DNA from 3 places in the Rahnella sp. AN3-3W3 genome. Region 2 is predicted to be linked to each of the others. Evidence: predicted binding sites of a transcription regulator. Region 2 holds the regulator's gene; each other region holds the start of a gene.
What was found. The regulator PurR, encoded in region 2, represses purine synthesis genes. The targets are predictions, from matches to a motif close to CANGCAAACGTTTGCNTG.
Positions count from the first base shown of each region.

Region 1: the regulator PurR is predicted to act here: its motif matches at 1,824-1,841, upstream of carA (glutamine-hydrolyzing carbamoyl-phosphate synthase small subunit).
Region 3: the regulator PurR is predicted to act here: its motif matches at 1,597-1,614, upstream of purL (phosphoribosylformylglycinamidine synthase).

Region 1 is NZ_JYDG01000004.1:169,346-172,629, forward strand. It holds gene carB (carbamoyl-phosphate synthase large subunit) at 1-411, opposite strand, end outside; gene carA (glutamine-hydrolyzing carbamoyl-phosphate synthase small subunit) at 429-1,601, opposite strand; gene UC15_RS25610 (hypothetical protein) at 1,851-2,093, shown strand; gene dapB (4-hydroxy-tetrahydrodipicolinate reductase) at 2,079-2,900, opposite strand.
Region 2 is NZ_JYDG01000020.1:39,997-43,280, reverse strand. It holds gene punC (purine nucleoside transporter PunC) at 1-440, opposite strand, end outside; gene punR (DNA-binding transcriptional activator PunR) at 577-1,482, shown strand; gene purR (HTH-type transcriptional repressor PurR) at 1,533-2,558, opposite strand; gene UC15_RS26240 (YnhF family membrane protein) at 2,821-2,982, shown strand; gene UC15_RS07830 (C40 family peptidase) at 3,158-3,284, opposite strand, start outside.
Region 3 is NZ_JYDG01000026.1:47,544-50,827, reverse strand. It holds gene purL (phosphoribosylformylglycinamidine synthase) at 1-1,503, opposite strand, end outside; gene mltF (membrane-bound lytic murein transglycosylase MltF) at 1,779-3,239, shown strand; gene tadA (tRNA adenosine(34) deaminase TadA) at 3,253-3,284, opposite strand, start outside.

The sequences.
Region 1 (3,284 bases), on a different contig from region 2:
TTTCATCGCCACGTCGAAACGGCGACGGTCTTCCGCTTTATCAATCGCATCGGCGGTCGCACCAATCATGGTCACGCCGAATTCTTCCAGCACGCCCTGACGTTCCAGTTCCAGCGCACAGTTCAGTGCGGTCTGGCCGCCCATGGTTGGCAGCACGGCATCCGGACGTTCTTTCTCGATAATCTTGCGCACCACTTCCCAGTGAATTGGCTCGATGTAAGTCGCATCGGCCATTTCCGGGTCAGTCATGATAGTCGCAGGGTTGGAGTTCACCAGAATGACGCGGTAACCCTCTTCACGCAGCGCCTTACACGCCTGCGCACCCGAGTAGTCAAATTCACAAGCCTGGCCGATAACAATCGGGCCGGCGCCCAGGATCAGGATGCTTTTTATGTCTGTACGTTTTGGCATTTTTTCTTGCTCCTGATTTATTTGCCTGTAAGAGTGGCGTCGTTTTTATTGGTAGTGCGAAAAGCTTCAATCAGTTCAATGAAGTGGTCGAACAGCGGTGCCGCATCGTGCGGGCCCGGACTGGCTTCAGGGTGCCCCTGGAAGCTGAACGCCGCTTTATCGGTGCGATGAATTCCCTGCACCGTGTGGTCGAACAGTGATTTGTGGGTCACGCGCAGGTTGGCAGGCAGACCGGTTTCATCAACTGCAAAACCGTGGTTCTGCGCGGTGATCATCACGATATCTTTATCGATATCTTTTACCGGGTGGTTACCGCCGTGGTGGCCGAGCTTCATTTTTACGGTCTTCGCGCCGCTGGCCAGTGCCAGTAACTGGTGACCGAGACAGATGCCGAATACCGGAATGTCAGTTTCCAGGAAGGATTTGATCGCCGCGATCGCGTAATCACATGGCTCCGGGTCACCCGGGCCGTTGGACAGGAAGATACCGTCCGGATTCATCTTCAGCACTTCTTCTGCCGGCGTTTGCGCAGGAACCACAGTCAGGCGGCAACCGCGATCCACCAACATGCGCAAGATATTACGCTTCGCGCCGTAGTCGTACGCCACCACATGGAATGGCAGCTCTTCAGATTTCTTCGCTTCCGGCAGTTCGCCTTCCAGCGTCCAGCTGCCTTGCTGCCAGCTGTAGGATTCTGTCGTCGTCACTTCTTTCGCCAGATCCATCCCTTTCAGCCCCGGGAACGCTTTGGCTTTTTGCAGCGCCAGTTCAGCATCCGGTGAATCGCCCGCAATGATGCAGCCGTTCTGTGCGCCTTTTTCACGTAACAGGCGGGTCAGTTTGCGGGTATCAATATCGGCGATGGCAACGATGTTGTTGCGCTTGAGATAATCAGAGAGGTTTTCTTCACTGCGGTAATTGCTGGCAATCAGAGGTAAATCGCGAATGACCAGGCCTTGAGCGTGTACTGCGGAGGATTCTGCATCAGCGGCGTTAGTGCCGACATTACCGATATGGGGATAAGTGAGAGTGACAATCTGGCGGGAATAGGAAGGATCAGTGAGGATTTCTTGATAACCGGTCATCGACGTATTGAAGACCACTTCCCCCACTGCCGACCCTTCTGCCCCGATGGCCCGACCGTGGAATTGGGTTCCGTCTTCCAGAACCAATAGCGCTGACTTTATCAAAGCATCCTCCAAGAATAATAAATCACAATATCTGCATATTAATTCAGATAACCCGATCTAAATCAATGCAAAAATCGCTCCCAAAGGCAATTTTTGGCAAATTGCGCGCATTCTAATGATGGCAGTACGGTTTGTCTACCAAAAGCACCAATATTTCTCTTCTTTTCGTACAACTCAGAGAAAAGGCTCTCTGACTGGCATAAAAATAGTGACTAAGTCGCCATAGTAACCGTTTGCGGGAGAGGATGTGTGGAAAATGACGAGAAAAGGGGAATTGTTACAGAACCGGAGAGTGGTCGCGTTCAAAAAACATGCAATACATCAGATAAAACCAGTGAAAACACCATAAAAATGACAACACAGAGACAAAAACAAGCTAAACACTTATTTTTTAAAAAAAAGAGAAGGGCAATCAAGGAACTGCCCTTTTATCAAAACATTATGACCAAAACAACCACATCACATCTAAATCATCTTTTACAAATTTTCTAAACCAAGCACGTCTCGCATGTCATAAAGACCGGCTTTATGTGAAGAAAGCCACTTACCCGCACGAACAGCGCCATTTGCGAATGTCATGCGGCTGGAAGCCTTGTGCGTTATCTCAACGCGCTCACCGATATCTGCAAACATCGCGGTGTGTTCACCGACGATATCGCCTGCACGAATCGTGGCAAAACCAATACTCTTTGGATCACGTTCACCGGTATAACCTTCACGGGCATAGACCGCACACTCTTTGAGATCACGGCCTAATGCACCGGCAATTGCTTCACCCATCGCCAGTGCTGTACCTGATGGTGCATCAACTTTATGACGGTGGTGCGCTTCCACGATTTCAATATCCGTGTAATCGCCCATGACTTTGGCCGCCTTTTCCAGCAGCTTGAGGACAACATTCACGCCAACGCTGAAGTTGGCGGCAAAAACGACCGGAATGATCTCCGAAGCCTGCTTAATTGCGGCCTTACCGGCATCATCAAAGCCCGTGGTCCCGATAATCATGCCTTTATGGTGCTTCTGGCAAAATTCCAGATGCGCCAGCGTGCCTTCCGGACGGGTGAAGTCGATCAAAATATCGAAGTCGTTCGTCACAGCATCCAGATTGTCATGCACTTTAATGCCCATAGTACCGACACCGGCCAGTTCACCCGCATCGGCACCCACTAAGGAAGAACCCGAACGTTCCAGCGCTGCGCCCAACACCACGCCATCGGCATCGGATACGGCCTGAATCAGCTGCCGGCCCATGCGGCCACCTGCGCCAACAATGGCCATGCGAATATCAGCGTTACTCATAATTACTCTCTTCTTATAGGGGTTCTGCCATGAAACAGAATCAGGTTATCGGCCCCGCCATGAGGGAGCCAGCGAAATTGCCTCATAATTAGAAAATTATGATACAGGCCGGTTAATATCAGTAAAAGCTATCCGGTTTCAGGTTACTAAACGTAGGGTTTTGTGTTAAACCGCCGACAGAACTGGAACTTGACGGGCGAAACTCACCAAAAAGTCCCTGAAAACGCCATTCGCATAATCATGCAATAACCTGCATAAACTCCGCCATTTAAACACCTCAGTCACCTTATCACTCACTCTCGTGATTTTACCACCGTCCTTCAAAGCACCGTCTGACAATATGTTATTCAGGAATAAAGCGAACATGTCGGCGATATCTGCGCA
Region 2 (3,284 bases):
GGCGCCAGCGCCGGCGAAAGTGCCACTAAAGGCATAATGCTGGCGAAGGTTTTTTTAGCGACATCCGCTGAAAAACGGTCCACCACGATTGCCTGCCAGGTCACTGCGGCTGCACAGACGCCCATGGCCTGTAAGAAACGCAGCGCCAGAAGGGCGCGCACGTTCTCGACCCAAATCACGCCCAGACAGCCGACGGCAAACAGCATCAGACCGAGCAGTAAAACCGGTTTGCGGCCAATGCGGTCTGACAGCGGTCCCCACAGCAATTGTCCGATGGCGAATCCGCCGAGAAAAATACTCAGGCTGGCGCTGATCATTCCCGGACTGGTCATCAGGCTGGTTTGCATTGCGCTGAACGCAGGGAGGTACATATCTGTGGCTAAAAAGCCGAGCATGCTCAGGCCAGCCAGATAGAGCATAAATCCAAAGGAGGGTTTCATTATTATCTCGTTAATTTATTTATTGCAGATGATTTGATGCAGGGATCTGTTCGGAGGCAGATTTTAACGCTTTGATAACAGCGTTGTGAAACGTTAATATTTGCACTCTGCTATCAAAAATATTGAAGGCTAAAGTATGTGGTCAGAATACGCTCTGGAAGTCGTTGATGCGGTGGCAAGAACCGGAAGCTTCAGTGCGGCGGCACAGGATCTACATCGGGTGCCTTCTGCCATCAGCTACACCGTTCGTCAGCTCGAACAATGGCTGGCGGTGCCCTTGTTTGAACGTCGACACCGTGACGTCGTTTTAACGCCAGCGGGCAAAGTTTTCGTGGATGAAGCGCGGGTTCTGATAAAAAAAATGATAGCTACACGACGCCAGTGTCAGCAGGTTGCCAACGGCTGGCGGGGCGAGTTACGTATTGCTGTCGACAGAATCGTTAAACCGGCAAGAACCCGGCGACTGGTGCTGGATTTCTATCGTCATTTTCCTGACACGGAACTGATTATTCATTCCGAAGTGTTTAATGGTGTGTGGGACGCACTGGTTGACGGACGTGCTGATGTGGCAATCGGTGCGACGCGTGCGATACCGGTTGGTGGACGTTTCAGTTTTCGCGATATGGGGTTTATGGACTGGCACTGCGTGGTCAGCTCGCAGCATCCGCTGGCGCAGTTACCGGGTGCGCTCAGTGATGACCAGCTCAGGCCTTATCCCGCATTATGTCTTGAAGATACCTCGCGGACGTTGCCCAAGCGTGATACCTGGACGCTTGATAACCAACGGCGTCTGGTTGTGCCGGACTGGACCTGCGCGCTTGAATGTCTGAGTGAAGGTTTATGTGTGGGAATGATGCCGGTACATCGCGTGAGCCATCGCATTGAGCAGCAGACCTTGCAGGTTCTGGCGCTGGAGAATATCTTCCCTGACAGCCCGTGTTGCCTCACGTGGGACCAGAGTAATCCGTCACCTTCACTGGCGTGGTTGCTGGAGTATATGGGTGATACAGAAACGATGAACCGTGAATGGTTGCGGGACTGAGAAATAAAACGCCTGCAAAAGCAGGCGTTATAAAAGATTAAAGGCAAACATTAACGGCGATAGTCACGGTACGGGCCATCGGCCACCGAACGACGCTCAACCAGTTTCGGATGCACCTCGATGGTCTGTGATTCTTCACGTTTGCTGACGATGCGGTCGAGTAACATAGTAAAGGCCATCTCACCCAACCGTTCTTTCGGCTGATGGACGGTCGTCAGTGCCGGAGAGAAGTACCGCGCATTACGCACGTTATCGTAGCCAATCACCGAAATATCTTGCGGAACGCGCAATCCGAGCTCATCAGCGGCGCAGATTGCGCCCATTGCCATGACATCGCCCCCGCAAAAGACGGCGGTGGGGCGTTGTTTCTGCATCAGAATCTTATGCATCGCCTGATAACCTGACTCCGGCTCGAAATCGCCCTGAACCACCCATTCTTCACGAAGCGGGATATTGGCTTCCGTCAGCGCTTTGACAAAACCCTGGAAACGACCGCCGCCGGTGTTACGCGCCAGCTGTCCCGGGATCACGCCAATATCACGATGCCCTCGTTCGATCAGATAGCGTCCGGCCATATAACCGCCTTCGAAAGCATTATCGATAATGCTGTCGGTGAAGTTTTTACGCGCTTCGCCCCAGTCCATCACCACCATCGGAATCGAACGATACTCTTCAAGCATATTGAGTAATTCGTCAGGGTATTCTGCGCACATCACCAGCAGACCATCGACGCGTTTTTGCGCCAGCATTTGCAGATAGGCCTGTTGTTTTTCCAGATTATTGTGCGAGTTACACAAGATCAGCGTATAGCCTTTGGAGAAGCAGCTGTTCTCGACGGCTTCAATCACCTCGGCGAAATAGGGCGCTTCACTGGAGGTTGCCAGCAGACCAATCGTCTTGGTGTTATTCACTTTAAGACTACGGGCTACGGCGCTCGGAGAATAATGTAGCTCTTTAATGGCAAGCAGCACCGCTTCCCTGGTTTCTTCGGCGACGAAACGTGTTTTATTGATGACGTGCGACACGGTTGTAGTGGAAACGCCAGCGCGCTTTGCGACATCTTTAATCGTTGCCATGTAAAGAATGACTCCTGAACTTCCGTGCTTCAGCACGTTAGCATTATGTTAATCGTTTGCTTGCGTTGATTACACTGCGGACATCTAAAAGGGCAGTGTAATCATTGGGTGGATTCTTCAGAATGAGGCGTGAAATGCTCTCGGGTGAAATCGACCGGCACACAGGCGTGTTAACCGACAATTTTCTCTTATAATGCATGAAAGTGGAAGTAAAATTGTCATGTTCGCATTGTCATTCAGCAGAAGATTTTAAAAGTGAATTATGCGAAAATGCGTTGGCACACATTTAGTGTGGCTAAAAGAAACGCCACAACTTGATCCGAAAGGGGGTTTGATGGACAGCAACCTGAAATTATCGTTGATCACCACGGTATGCGCTTTGCTCATGATTATCGCTTTCAGCTTCACGGCAGTGATGAACTAATCTGGCACTAAGACAGTAGTGAGACGCAACAAAAAAGGGCGATACCTTTCACAGGAATCGCCCTTTTCAATTTTACGCAGTGACCGTTACCGCCGATACTCTTCCCTGCAGAAACTCTTCGTTAAGTGCTATTCAATGGCTGATTAGCGAAACCTCAGACTTAACGAATTGTTTATTATCGGATTGTTTTTGGGGTCATCACCCGACGCGCGCCAACATAGTGGTCTTGCCAGTAATCGTCGCCCAGTGAGGTGATTTTGATGTCTTCACCGGTTCTTGGCGACTGGATAAATTTGCCGTTG
Region 3 (3,284 bases), on a different contig from region 2:
ATGGATAAACAGGATCGGGTTGGCTTCGCCCAGCTGCCAGCAACGGTCGATCACTTCCTGACAACGGCGTTCCATTTCCGGGTTGTCGCGCTGTACGGAAGCAAAATCCAGATCCGCGTCAGACTGACCCGATGCCATGGAAGAAGCCGCACCGCCGCCCAGACCGATATTCATCGCCGGACCACCCAGCACAATCAGTTTTGCGCCAACGGTGATTTCACCTTTCTGCACGTGATCCGCGCGGATGTTGCCAATACCACCGGCCAGCATGATCGGTTTGTGGTAACCGCGCAGCTCAGGGCCGTTGTGGCTGTTGACGTTTTCTTCGTAAGTACGGAAGTAGCCCAGCAGCGCCGGACGACCAAATTCGTTGTTAAACGCTGCGCCGCCCAGCGGGCCGTCGGTCATGATATCCAGCGCAGTAACGATACGATCCGGCTTACCGAAATCTTCTTCCCACGGCTGTTCAAAGCCAGGAATGCGCAGGTTGGAAACAGAGAAACCAACCAGACCGGCTTTCGGTTTTGCGCCGCGCCCCGTTGCACCTTCGTCACGGATTTCACCGCCTGAACCGGTTGCCGCACCCGGCCATGGAGAGATCGCCGTCGGGTGGTTATGGGTTTCTACCTTCATCAGGATATGCGCCTGCTCCTGATGGAAATCGTACAGACCGTCTTTCGCATCGGCGTAGAAACGACCGACCTGCGAACCTTCCATCACGGCGGCGTTATCTTTATACGCGGACAGCACGTGATCAGGGGTCTGTTCGAAGGTGTTTTTAATCATCTTGAACAGGGATTTCGGCTGGGTTTCGCCGTCGATAATCCAGTCTGCGTTGAAGATTTTGTGGCGGCAGTGTTCTGAGTTGGCCTGTGCGAACATATACAATTCGATGTCTGTCGGGTTGCGCCCCAACGACGTAAAGGCTTCCATCAGGTAATCAATTTCATCCTGCGCCAGCGCCAGACCTAATTTGGTGTTGGCGGCTTCGAGTGCGCCACGGCCAACGCCGAGGATATCCACATGTTGCACCGGGGTTGGCTGATGCTGCGCGAACAGCGCGCTGGCGTCTTCCAGACGGGTAAACACGGTTTCCATCATGCGGTCATGCAGCAATGCGCCCAGTTCGTTCCACTGTGCTTCGGTCAGTTGCGGTGCCTGAACATAAAATGCCAGACCACGCTCAAGGCGCAGAACCTGTGACAAACCGCAATTGTGGGCGATGTCGGTAGCTTTGGAAGACCAGGGAGAAATGGTGCCCGGACGCGGGGTGACCAGCAATAAACGACCAGAAGGAGCGTGTTCAGCGAGAGAAGGACCGTATTTCAGGAGGCGTTGTAACTTGGTTTGTTCGTCCGAATTCAGCGGTGCGCTGACGTCGGCAAAGTGTACATATTCGGCGTAGATATCGCTGACCGGAAGATGTGCTTCCTGACAACGGGACAACAATTTGTTAATGCGAAAAGCCGACAAAGCGGGCGAACCACGCAGTATTTCCATAATCACAGATCTCTCGTCTTCGAAGACACTGACCACAGTGCTTCATTGGGCGCAACAGGGGGAAAACGCGGGCTATTATAAAGAAAGCTGGCGTCCGACGAAACCGTTTGCGTCGGGAAACTTCATATTCCTTTATAGCCTTACCATTATCATGGCTATTATGAATAAAGTTGCAGACTGCCGTTTTGTTGAGCAAAATGCGTCAGCACTGGGGATATAACCATACTAACTGCACAGCATAGCGTAAAAAAACAAGAGCGCCGCAGCGAGATAACTATTTGACGCGACTAAAAATTAATTATGTTCTGATGGGGATCGCCGCCCTGTTACTGGCACTGGCCTTGTGGCCTGCCGTGCCGTGGCACAGAGGTGAAGGTGACCAGCTGGATCAGATAAAATCCCGTGGAGAATTGCGCGTCAGCACGCTCAATTCTCCACTGACTTTTATGGACTCCCCTGAAGGCAATCTGGGCTTCGATTATGAACTGGCTAAACGCTTCGCAGATTATCTGGGCGTGAAGCTGGTGATTTCTCAGCACACCACCATCGAGAGCATGTTCGACGATCTTGACCATGGTAAAACCGACATGCTGGCTTCCGGTCTGGTGTACAACAATGAGCGCCTGAAAAACTACCGCGCCGGCCCGGAATACTATTCCGTATCGCAGCAGCTGGTTTACCGGCAGGGTGCCGTGCGCCCGAAAAGTTTCGCCGACATCAAAGGCTCGCTGGTAGTGTCTGCCGGCAGTGCGCATATCGCCACGCTGGAGGCTGCCAGCCAAAAATATCCAGACCTCACCTGGACCACCACCGATAAATTGTCACCCCGCGACCTGTTACAACAGGTTGAAAACGGCAAACTCGATTATACGCTGGGGGATTCGGTCACTATCGCCCTGATGCAGCGTGTCTATCCGCGCCTTGCGGTGGCCTTTGATGCCACAGACGATGAACCGGTCACCTGGTATTACCGCAAACAACCTGATGACGACAGCCTTGCTGCCGCTATGCTGGATTTCTTCAGTCAGATTTCAGAGGACGGTACGCTGGAAAAACTGGAGGAAAAATACCTCGGGCACGTGGGCGATTTCGATTATGTCGATACCCGTACTTTCCTGAACGCCATCGACACGACGCTGCCGGATTTGCAGCCGCTGTTTGAAAAATATGCTCAGAACATCGACTGGCGTTTGCTGGCCGCTATCGCTTATCAGGAATCTCACTGGGATCCGCTGGCGAAATCACCGACCGGTGTGCGTGGCGTAATGATGCTGACCCGCGCGACGGCTGGCGGGCTGAATGTCGATGACCGGACAGATGCCGAACAAAGTATCCGTGGCGGTGCGCAGTATCTGTCGCATCTGATGGATAAAATGCCGGGATCTATTCCGCAGGATGAACGGATCTGGTTTGCACTGGCGGCATATAATATGGGCTACGGCCATATGCTGGACGCGCGCAAGCTGACCGCACAGCAAAAGGGGAATCCGGACAGCTGGGCGGATGTGAAACAACGGCTGCCGATGCTTAATCAGAAACGCTTCTTAAGCCGGACGACTTACGGTTATGCCCGCGGCACGCAGGCGTATAATTATGTGGAAAATATCCGCCGCTATCAGCTCAGTCTGGTGGGGTATCTGATGGAAAAAGAGAAGCAGCAGGCGCAGAAGGCGGCGCTACAGGCTCAGCTGGGTCAGGGATATCCGGTAGTGGATGCACAGGAAGCACTGGGGAAATAAGGCCTGAACAGCCTTATTCTTTAGGATTATCAGAAATGATGTCAC